2 regions of the Luteimonas sp. AC640a genome follow, and region 2 is predicted to be linked to the other one. Evidence: predicted binding sites of a transcription regulator. Region 2 holds the regulator's gene; the other holds the start of a gene.

Region 1 (4,981 bases), 110 kb from region 2:
CCAGTGAACGCGGAACCCATGCGCGCGGGCGAACCGCTTCACGATCTCCGCATCGCTGCCACTCACCTTGTCGTCCGGACCGATCACCACGTGCGGCGGATCGGCGCTTGCGCCCACCGTCATGCCGTACTGCGCGCCTCGGCTTGAGGACTCTGCCGTATCGCGCGGATAGGGCGCGCATCCCGCGCAGACGAGGGACAGCACGGCAAGGGCAGAGAGTCGAATCAGGGTCGCGAGCATGCGGGTCTTATGCGCCGGTCCAGGTCAACAATGCGTCACGCCGACCGCCCAATGGCGCATGCATTCCGGGTCTGCATCGATCTGTATATTCATCAGCCCCTCCAGCAGGCATCCGGGCGATGCGATACGCGACCTTCATCGGCGGAAGTTGGAACAGCAGGCGCGAGCTGTTGAACAAACCCGCCGATCTGATTGAGAAAAAGGGTCGGGACGGCACGGTCGAGCATTACGAAAAGTTCAAACCAACAGGCGAGTTTGCAGGCCTGCCTGGGCTGCGCTCCGACAGTCATGTGACCTACGTGCTGTCGACGATGAGCCGGGAGGTACTGCTGCAGGCGTTACAAAGTATGGGGGAACCCCTTTTCGTAGAAGTTGATTCCGACGAGTAGAACTTGACTCAACGCACTCGACGTGAGAGCACCCGTTTCACGCTCGCCCTGGAAGCGGCAGCAGCAGAGCAGCAGGCAGTTAGGACGCCTATCAAGGCAGCGAGGGTCATGCTCGACGCGATCGAGAGCGGCGAACCTCTCGCGCATCTGTTGCTGGGAAGCGATGCGCTGAAATTGGCTCAAAAAAGTGGCCGTTGTGCTCACGGAACTGGCCCAGCGGGAATCTTTGTCCCGGTCTAAAGACGGCTAGCCACTGCTGTAAATCGGTCAAGCTGCACAAGTGACAGGAACGCGCCTCTCCGGCTGGTTTCCGCATCCTCTCACCGGAAGAGTGCGCGCTGGCCCGCTTGTGTCACGGTAGTCAAGCCTTCAAGGACGGCTCCAGGCTGCTTTCGGCCGGGCGCGGATATCCGTACGTGAGCCGGCGCTTGGTCGGGGCCGTCCTACGCTGTCTTTTGAGGTAGCGAGGCCATCAGATAGCCGCAACGTGCACGTGGTGGATCCGTCGCGGCAACTGCGCATTGGCATAGCATGGCGCCTGTTCAACTCCCCGGCCCCCGCCTCATGTTCAAAGCCAGCCTTCGCAGCCATCTGACCTTGTGGTTCGGCGGGCTGTCGTTGCTCACGCTGCTGGTCGTGGGTGCCTACGTGGGCCATATCGCGACCGAACAGGTGCGGCAGGCAAGCGGCAACGCATTGTCCGACGCTGCCGGATCCACCGCGGCGCTGCTGGGCCTGCAGCTGCGGGAACGCCAGCAGGAGATCTACCTGCTCAGCCGCGAGCCCCACCTTGTGCGGGGCGATCTGGATGATCCCGACATCCTGCACTCGATGGAATTGCGCAGCCAGGCCCGCGCGGAGTACGCGTGGATGGGCGTTGTCGATATCGACGGCCGTGTGCGTCAGGCCTTCAAGGGGCTGTTGCGAAACCAGTCGGTACAGGCCCGCCCCTGGTTCCAGGCGGGACTGCGCGGCCCGTACACGGCGGATCCGCATGAAGCCGTGTTGCTGGCCAAGATGCTGCCATCCAATGCCAGCGGCGAGCCCTTGCGCTTCATCGATTTCGCCGCGCCGATCGTCAATGCTGACGGCCAGGTCATCGGTGTCCTGGGCGCGCATGCCAACTGGAACTGGGTGACCGGGATTGTCGAATCTGCCGTCGTGCGATCCGGATCGAGCGCTGACATCGAGGTGCTGATCGTCAATGAGGACGGCCGGATCCTGTATCCGGAGCGGCTCGCCGGTCAGCGGCAGACCCGCTTGCCCGAGCGCGCCGATACCCGGCCGGGCTGGTCGGTGGACAACCAGTACCTGAGCGGCATCGCGTCGGTGCCGCGGCCTCTCGACACGGACCTGTCCTGGTACATCGAGGTGCGCCAGCCATTGGCGACCGCCTTGCAGCCGGCGCGCGTTCTGCTCTACAAACTGATGGTGCTGGGCGTCCTTGCCGCATTTCTGTTCGCCGCCGTGGCGTATTACCTGGCGCGCAATCTCAGCCGGCCGATCGAGCAGTTGGCGCACGCGGCCAAGCAGGTGCAGCTCCATCACAGTGGTGTTTCATTCCCCGTGCACCAGCCCGTGCTGGAAATCGCCCAGCTCAGCCAGTCGATGCAGAACATGACCGACTCCCTGCTGGGCAAGGAGCGGGAACTGGAAGCGGCCAATGCGTTCCTGGAAGCGACCGTCGCCCAACGCACCGCAGCACTCACACAGGCCAATGCCGAACTTTTGCAGCTCGCCACGCACGACGCGCTCACGGGTGTCCATAACCGCCGCCGTCTGGACGAGAAGCTGGTCGAGTGCAATCTGCGTCTCAAGCGCACGCAACAGGGCTTTGCCTTGTTGTTGATCGACGCAGACCACTTCAAGTCCATCAACGACACACATGGGCATGCCACCGGCGATGAGGTACTCGTGCGACTGGCACAGGTGCTCCGGCGCCTGACCCGCGCCACGGACTTCGTGGCGCGCTATGGCGGTGAAGAGTTCGCGGTCGTGATCCCGCACAGTGAAGGCGAGCAGGGCCCGCAGGTGGTGGCGCAGAAAATCTGCGACGGCATCGCCGCGACGCATTTCGACGGTGTCGGACGCGTCACGGTCAGCATCGGTGTGGCGCTTGCGCAAGCGTCCGATCCCGACGCCGCCGCATTGATCAGGCGTGCCGACGCGCAGCTCTATCTCGCGAAGCAGTCGGGCAAGAATCGGGTCGCGTTCACCGGATAAAAGCCGCCGCAATCGCCGCAATACCTGTACGAGCGAAGCAGCGGGCAATCGGGGTGTTCGTGGAGCGCCGGTGCAATGCGCGCCAAAGCAGGGCCTGGCCGCGCAGCGGTTGTCGCGTGCGTCCTGCCGGTGACATTGATCAAGCGCGGACCTGATGACTCTGCAGCGCACACCAGCGGCGTCGGGCGCGGCGGTGTAGGAGACCTCGATCGAGACCGGCCCCTGCGCTGCAGACGCGGCGGAACCTCCGATCCGTCGCCCGGTTGCGTCAGCGTTGGGCATCAAGGAATGCGCAACCCGGTCGATAGTGCACACAAGGGACCCATTCAACTTGAGTGCTGCCGCACACGGAGCGTCATGAGATTCAACAACATTGCGAGGTTGTTCGCCGGCAGGGGCGCGACCACCGAGACTGCACAAGCAGATTTCGCCTTGGCGGAAGCGCGGAGCCTCATCGCTGCCATCGATCGGGCCCAGGCCATCATCGAGTTCGATCTCGACGGCACGATCCGCACCGCCAACGCGAATTTTCTATCGGCAGTGGGTTACAGCCTCGCGCAGATCCAGGGCAAGCACCACAGCATTTTCGTTGAGGGCGGGTACGCGACTTCGCTGGAGTACACGCAGTTCTGGGAGGCGTTGCGCACAGGCGAACCCCAGACCGGACGCTTCCGCCGGATTTCCAGCACCGGCGCGCCGGTGTGGATCGAGGCGTCCTACAACCCCGTGCTCGACGCCGCCGGGGCGCCCTGCAGGATCGTCAAGTTCGCGACCGATATCACCGCCAAGATGCGCGAGGCGGCCAATTTTGCAGGGCAGATTGCCGCCATCTCCAAAGTGCAGGCGGTGATCGAGTTCGACCTGCAAGCTCGTGTGCTCTGGGCGAACGAGAACTTCTCGGCCGCCACTGGCTACACGCTTGCAGAGATCCAGGGCAAGCACCACTCGATGTTCCTGCATCCCGAAGAACCGCGCGGTGAGGTCTACCAGGCGTTCTGGGCGAACCTGGCTGCAGGCAACTTCGACGCGGGTCGCTACCGTCGCATGGGCAAGGACGGCAGCGAGATCTGGATCCAGGCGTCTTACAACCCGATCTTCGATGGCGATGGGCGACTGTGGAAGGTCGTGAAGTACGCGACCGACATCACCGCGGAAGTGATGCGCGAACGGGACCTCGCGGTCGCGGTGGCCGAGGTCGGTGAAGTGGTCGCAGATGCGGGCAACGGTGACCTGCGGCGGCGGGTCTCGATGGCGGGCCGCAGCGGCGCGATCGCCGAGCTATGCAGCGACGTCAACGCGCTGGTCGAATCCATGGGGCGCATGGTGGCCCACGTCTCGGCAGCCTCGTCGGAAGTGCATACCGCAGCAAGCGAGATCGCATCCGGCAACGAAAACCTGTCACTCCGCACCGAGACCCAGGCGTCATCGCTGGAGGAGACGGCGTCCTCCGTGGAAGAGATTGCGGCAACGGTTCGCGCCACGGCGGAGAACGCCAGGCAGAGCACAGCGCTGGCGCAGAACGCGACCCAGGTCGCGGAAGAAGGCCATGAGCTGGTGAGCCAGGTGGTCGGCACGATGCGCGAGATCCAACGCGGCGCCACCCAGATCGCCGAGATCACGTCGGTCATCGAAGGCATCGCCTTCCAGACCAACATCCTGTCGCTCAACGCGGCCGTCGAGGCGGCGCGCGCCGGTGCGGAAGGACGCGGCTTCGCAGTCGTGGCGACCGAGATCCGCGCCCTTGCCCAACGCTGCGCGGAAGCGTCGAAGAATATCCGGGGTCTGATCGCGGAGTCGGGCAGGACTGTCGATGCGGGCGCGAAGATCGCGGCCGATGCGGGCGCCACCATTTCGCGCACGGTCGACAGTATTCGACAGGTCAACCGCTTGATGGCCGACATTGCCGTCGCGGCCGCCGAACAGAGCTCGGGAATCGATCTGATCAAGGGCGCGATCAACGCGATGGATGAGGCGACGCAGCAGAACGCGGCGCTGGTCGAAGAGGCGATGGCAAGTGCGCGCAGCCTCGAGCACGAAGCCGATGCATTGGTGGGGCAGGTGTCGCGCTATCGCGTGCGTGAGACGCAGGCCGGGGCGGAACTCATGCTCACCCTGGTGGCATGAGACGC
Region 2 (4,981 bases):
CGGCAGCCATGCCGCAGACATGGGCGGCAGGCCGTTCATGCACAACCGCCCGTGCGACTGCACAGGGTCGCGCACGTGTCGGCGTCATCACTCGTTCGTGTCTCGACATCAGCATTCCCGTTCCTGCCGCGCGCGCGGAGACGCGGCGCGGCCTGTTCCAACCGCGTGGGTCGATCTTCAGAGCCCCAGGTGCGACAGCAGGTCGTCCGCGTCGCTCTGGCCGACCGTATTGCGATCGAGGCCGGCGACCGACGGCCCGTTGCCGCGCTGGTTGTCCTCCTTCGGCGGCAGGCCGAGCGCGCCGAAGCCCTCGTGCACCCCGCGGACGATGCCGGCGACGCGGCGGATGATCTGGCCGCCGAGATCCTGATGACTCTGCGCCAGCGCCATCTCGCGCAGGTTCTCGCGCAGCGATTCGATCGTGCTGATCTGGGCGTCGTCCAGCGGACCTTCCTTGAGCCGGGCGACCAGCGCGCGGCTGTCGTCGATCAGGTCCAGGGTGCGGTGCGTCGCCTGCTCGGTCATTGCGACCACGTGGTCGAGGCGCGCGCAGGCATCGTCCAGATCGCTGCCTTCTGCGGGCGTCGGCGGCAGCGTGTCGAGGGCCTGCGACAGTTCGCGCGCAAGCCGGCCCAGGCCGGTGACGAGGCTGCGCGCACGCGCATTCGCCAATGCGTCGACCTGTTGGCGCCAACCTTCCTCGTCGCCGCGCTCCAGTGCTTCCAGCGCGTCGTGCAGCATGTTCGCCAGTCGGGCGCGTTCGTTGTCGGGCGTGGTCATGCCGCGTTCCCGAGGCGCTCGAAGATCTTGCCGAGCTTTTCTTCCAGCGTCTGCGCGGTGAAGGGTTTGATGATGTAGCCGTTCACGCCGTTCTGGGCAGCTTCGATGATCTGCTCGCGCTTGGCTTCGGCGGTCACCATCAGCACCGGCAACGGGCGGAACTTGGGATCGGCGCGGATCGCGCACAGCAACTCGATGCCGGTCATGCCCGGCATGTTCCAGTCGGTGATGACCAGCTCCACCGCGTCCTGGCGCAGCACGGACAGCGCGCTGTGGCCGTCTTCCGCCTCGACCGTATTGTTGAAGCCGAGATCGGACAGCAGGTTCTTGACGATCCGGCGCATCGTCGAGAAATCGTCGACGATCAGGATGCGGATGTTCTTGTTCAAAACGTGTTCCTCAAAAAGAGCGTGCAACAGTGTGGGATGGGATGCGCCGCCGCATCCCGATCGTCAGTCGTCGAGGCCGAAGCCCGTATCGGCGAGCTGGAAGGCGGTGAGACGGCCGCGCAGGCGGATCACCGCCTGCCCGTGGATCTGGCAGACGCGGGACTCGCTGACGCCGAGCACGGCACCGATCTCTTTCAGGTTGAGCTCCTGCTCGTAGTACAGCGACAGCACCAGTTGCTCACGCTCTGGCAGGTGGCCGATCGCCTTGGCGAGCTCACGGCCGAATTCACCGCGCACCAGCGCTTCCTGTGGCGTGGGCCCGCCGCCCCGGCTGACCGGCTCCACCTCGCCGTGATCTTCGACGTGCGAATCCAGGCTGAGTACCTGCCCGCGCGCAGCGTCCTCCAGCAGGCGCTGGTACTCGCCCAGGGGAAGTTCGAGCTTGGCAGCGACTTCCTGCGCGCTGGCCGCGCGTCCGCTGCTCTGTTCGATCTCTCGGATCGCCGCCGCAGCTTCACGTGCGCGCCGGTGCACGGAGCGGGGGACCCAGTCGCCACGGCGGATTTCGTCGATCATCGAGCCACGGATGCGGATCGACGCGTAGGTCTCGAACGAGGCGCCCTGGTCGGCGTCGTAGCTGCGCGAGGCTTCGAGCAGGCCGATCATGCCGGCCTGCACGAGGTCGTCGATCTCCACACTGGCCGGCAGGCGCGCTGCGAGGTGATGGGCGATACGGCGAACCAGTTCGGCATGCTGGACCAGCGGGTCGACCGCGGCCGTGCGTTGCACCGCCTGGTACTGGCGGGCGGCGAGGTTCATGCGGTCACTCCCTGGCGCAGCATGCGCTCGACAAAGAACTCGACATGCCCGCGCGGCGCGGTCGGCGCCTGCCAGCGCGAGATGCGGCGGGCGATCTCGACCAGCGCACGCGCCGATGGGCTGCCCGGATAGGCCAGCACCACAGCCTGCTGGCGCTGCACTGCCATGCGCAGCCAGTCGCACTGCGGCACCGCGCCGAGGTAGTTCAGCGACACGCCGCCGATGAAGCGTTCGCAGACGCGCGAGAGCTTGTCGTGCAGGTTGCGGCCTTCCTGCGGGCTGCGGACCATGTTGGCGACGACCTGCACCCGGTCGACGCCACGCTCGCGCGCCAGCACCTTGATCAATGCGTACGCGTCGGTGATCGAGGCCGGTTCGTCGCAGACCACGACCAAGGCGTCGTGCGCGGCCTGGCAGAAAGTCAGCACCGAATCGGTGATGCCGGCTGCGGTGTCCACCACCAGCAGGTCGAGATCACGCTGCAGGTCGTTGAAGACGTTGACCAGGCCCGCGTGTTCGGCGGGACGCAGTTCGGCCATATGCCGGCGACCCGATGCGGCGGGCACGACCAGCACACCGCCCGGACCTTCGAGGATCACATCGTCGAGTTCGCAGCGTCCGGCGACCAGGTCGGCCAGCGTGCGCTGCGGCGACAGGCCCAGCAGCACGTCGACGTTGGCCAGGCCCAGATCGGCGTCCAGCAGCAACGTGCGCTGGCCCATGCCCGAAAGCGCCACCGACAGGTTGGCCGAGATGTTGGTCTTGCCCACACCACCCTTGCCACCGGTGACGGCGAGGGTGCGGACAGGCTGGAATGGAATGGTGGACATCGGCAGGCGCTCAGGCGACGGCATGGTCGTGATTCCGGAACGCGGGCTCCGGGACAATCGGCTTATCGGCATCGCGGCGGAGATCTTCAAGGCGAAGCACCAGATGCGCGGCATGGGCCCGGTGCAGGTCGTCGGGAATGCGTTGGCCGTCGGTCACCCAGGTCAGCGGCAACTGGTGGTCGACCACCACGGACAGCGCGCTGCCCAATCGGCTGGTCTCGTCGAGCTTGGTCAGCACCACGCCCTGCGGGCGGGCGTTCTCGAACCGGCGCACCACTTCGTCTAGATCCGCGAAATGGGTGTTGGCGGGCAATACCAGCAGGGTGCGCACCTGGCGCGCAGCACGCAGCCAGTTGAGCTGACCGGCGAGTGCACGATCACGCTGGCTCAGGCCGGCGGTGTCGACGAGCACCAGCCGGTAATCTTGGAGCTTCTGCAGCAACTGGATCAGCCCGGCCTCGCTGTCGGCCTCGTGCACGGCGATGCCGAGCTGGCGTCCGTAGCTGTGCAACTGTTCGCGGCCACCGATACGCGAGGTGTCGGTCGTCACCAGGGCGACGTCACGCGGCTGGTGCAGCGCTGCGTAGAGCGCGGCCAGCTTCGCGATGGTCGTGGTTTTGCCGGCGCCGGTCGGTCCGACGAGGGCGATGACGCCCGCTTCGGCCAGCGGGTCGATCGGACAGATCGGCAACTGCTTGGACAGCAGTGCGAGCATCAGGCCGCGGACGCGCGCGTCCGGGGTGTCGGCGGGAATCTGCAGCACGGTGTCGCGGGTGATGCCCGCATCGAAGCCGTAGTCTTCCATCAGCTCCATTGCCTGGGCACGCGCAGGCGAGCCACGCAGTCGCTCGTCGGTGAGGCGGGCCATCTCACGCTCGATCATCAAGCGCATCTGCGACAGCTCGTCACGCATCTGCGCCAGTTCTCCGTCGCTGGCAGGCGCCTGTGGGGCCGGCACGGCGGCCAGGATGGCTGGCACTGGCTGTGCGGGCACCGGCGGCGACGGAATTTCGTCGCGTGCGCTCGATTCGGCCCGGAGGTGCGTGGCGGTTTCGACCTGCGGCGTGTCGTCACGATGGCCGGCAGCGAGCAACTCGGCGAAGGTCGGGCCGTCGATGTGGAACGTCGCCGGCTCCGATGGGAGCTGCGTGGGTGGGGCGCTGGCAGAGGTGACAAGACGCGCAGCGGTCGCCGGGCGCAAGGCCGCAGGCGGCACCTGCGGACTGAGCTCCCGCAACCAGCGCTCGGAGGGTGCCAGCTCGCTGTCGACGGCTGGGCCACGTGACGCAGTGGGCGGCGCCGCGGGGGCGGGCGGTGCGTCGCGCTGTGCATCTTCGATGGCGCGCTGCACGCAGCCTTCGTCGTAGTTGCTGGCCGCGACGATCTCCACACCTTCTTCGATACGACGGTTGGAGAGGATCACGGCATCGGGGCCATGTGCCTGTCGAACCAGTTGCAAGGCACTGCGCATGTCGGCGGCGACGAAGCGGCGGATTTTCATGAGCAGGGATTCGGAATTGGGGAGTGGGAATTGGGAACAGCGGACATCGATGTCGGGGGTGTGTCGCGTGTGGTGTGGTTCGATCTCGTCATTGGCATCGCACTTTCTCCGCGTTGGCGGGATCCGCTCTCACGAATCCTCACGCCCTGGTCCCGAATCCCGGCGATCAATTGATCGTGCCCAGCAACTTCAGACGTTTGTCTTCCGGTACCTCGTTGTAGGACAGCACCGACAGCCCCGGCACGCTGTGGCGGACCAGTCGCGCCAGCGCGGCGCGCACCTGTCCGGGTACCAGGACGACTGCCGGCTCGTTCCTGGCTTCCTGCTGGCTGGCACAGTCGGCAAGACTCTGCTGCAAGCGTTCCGCCAGGCCCGGTTCCAATGCGGCACCGGCACCCTGCGCGGAATCTTGCAAGACGCGTTCCAGAGTCGGGGCCAGCGTGTACACCGGCAGTTCGGCCGATGGACCGGCGATTTCCTGGACGATGAAGCGGCCCAGTGCGGTGCGCACGGCTGCGGTCAACTGGGCCGGGTCCTGGGTGTGCGCGGCGTGCTCGACCAGTGCTTCGGCGATCCGGCGCAGCTGGCGTACCGGAATGCGCTCGACCAGCAGGTTCTGCAACACGCGCACCACGACAGCCAGCGGCAGCGCCTTCGGCGTG

Evidence for each region. The regulator FliA, encoded in region 2, starts transcription of late flagellar genes. The targets are predictions, from matches to a motif close to TAAAGTTTNNCNNNCNNNGGCCGATAA.
Region 1: ACZ9YD_RS07305 (methyl-accepting chemotaxis protein) is a predicted target of FliA. The motif match lies at 3,134-3,160, and genes of this name have one in related genera.

What each region holds. Positions count from the first base shown of each region.
Region 1 covers NZ_CEEDOV010000007.1:670,033-675,013, reverse strand. Annotated here, with positions in the region: gene ACZ9YD_RS07320 (ABC transporter substrate-binding protein) at 1-240, opposite strand, end outside; gene ACZ9YD_RS07315 (hypothetical protein) at 360-629, shown strand; gene ACZ9YD_RS07310 (sensor domain-containing diguanylate cyclase) at 1,194-2,852, shown strand; gene ACZ9YD_RS07305 (methyl-accepting chemotaxis protein) at 3,210-4,976, shown strand.
Region 2 covers NZ_CEEDOV010000007.1:560,659-565,639, forward strand. Annotated here, with positions in the region: gene ACZ9YD_RS06790 (protein phosphatase CheZ) at 178-780, opposite strand; gene ACZ9YD_RS06795 (chemotaxis response regulator CheY) at 777-1,169, opposite strand; gene ACZ9YD_RS06800 (RNA polymerase sigma factor FliA) at 1,233-1,988, opposite strand; gene ACZ9YD_RS06805 (P-loop NTPase) at 1,985-2,842, opposite strand; gene flhF (flagellar biosynthesis protein FlhF) at 2,829-4,319, opposite strand; gene flhA (flagellar biosynthesis protein FlhA) at 4,486-4,981, opposite strand, start outside.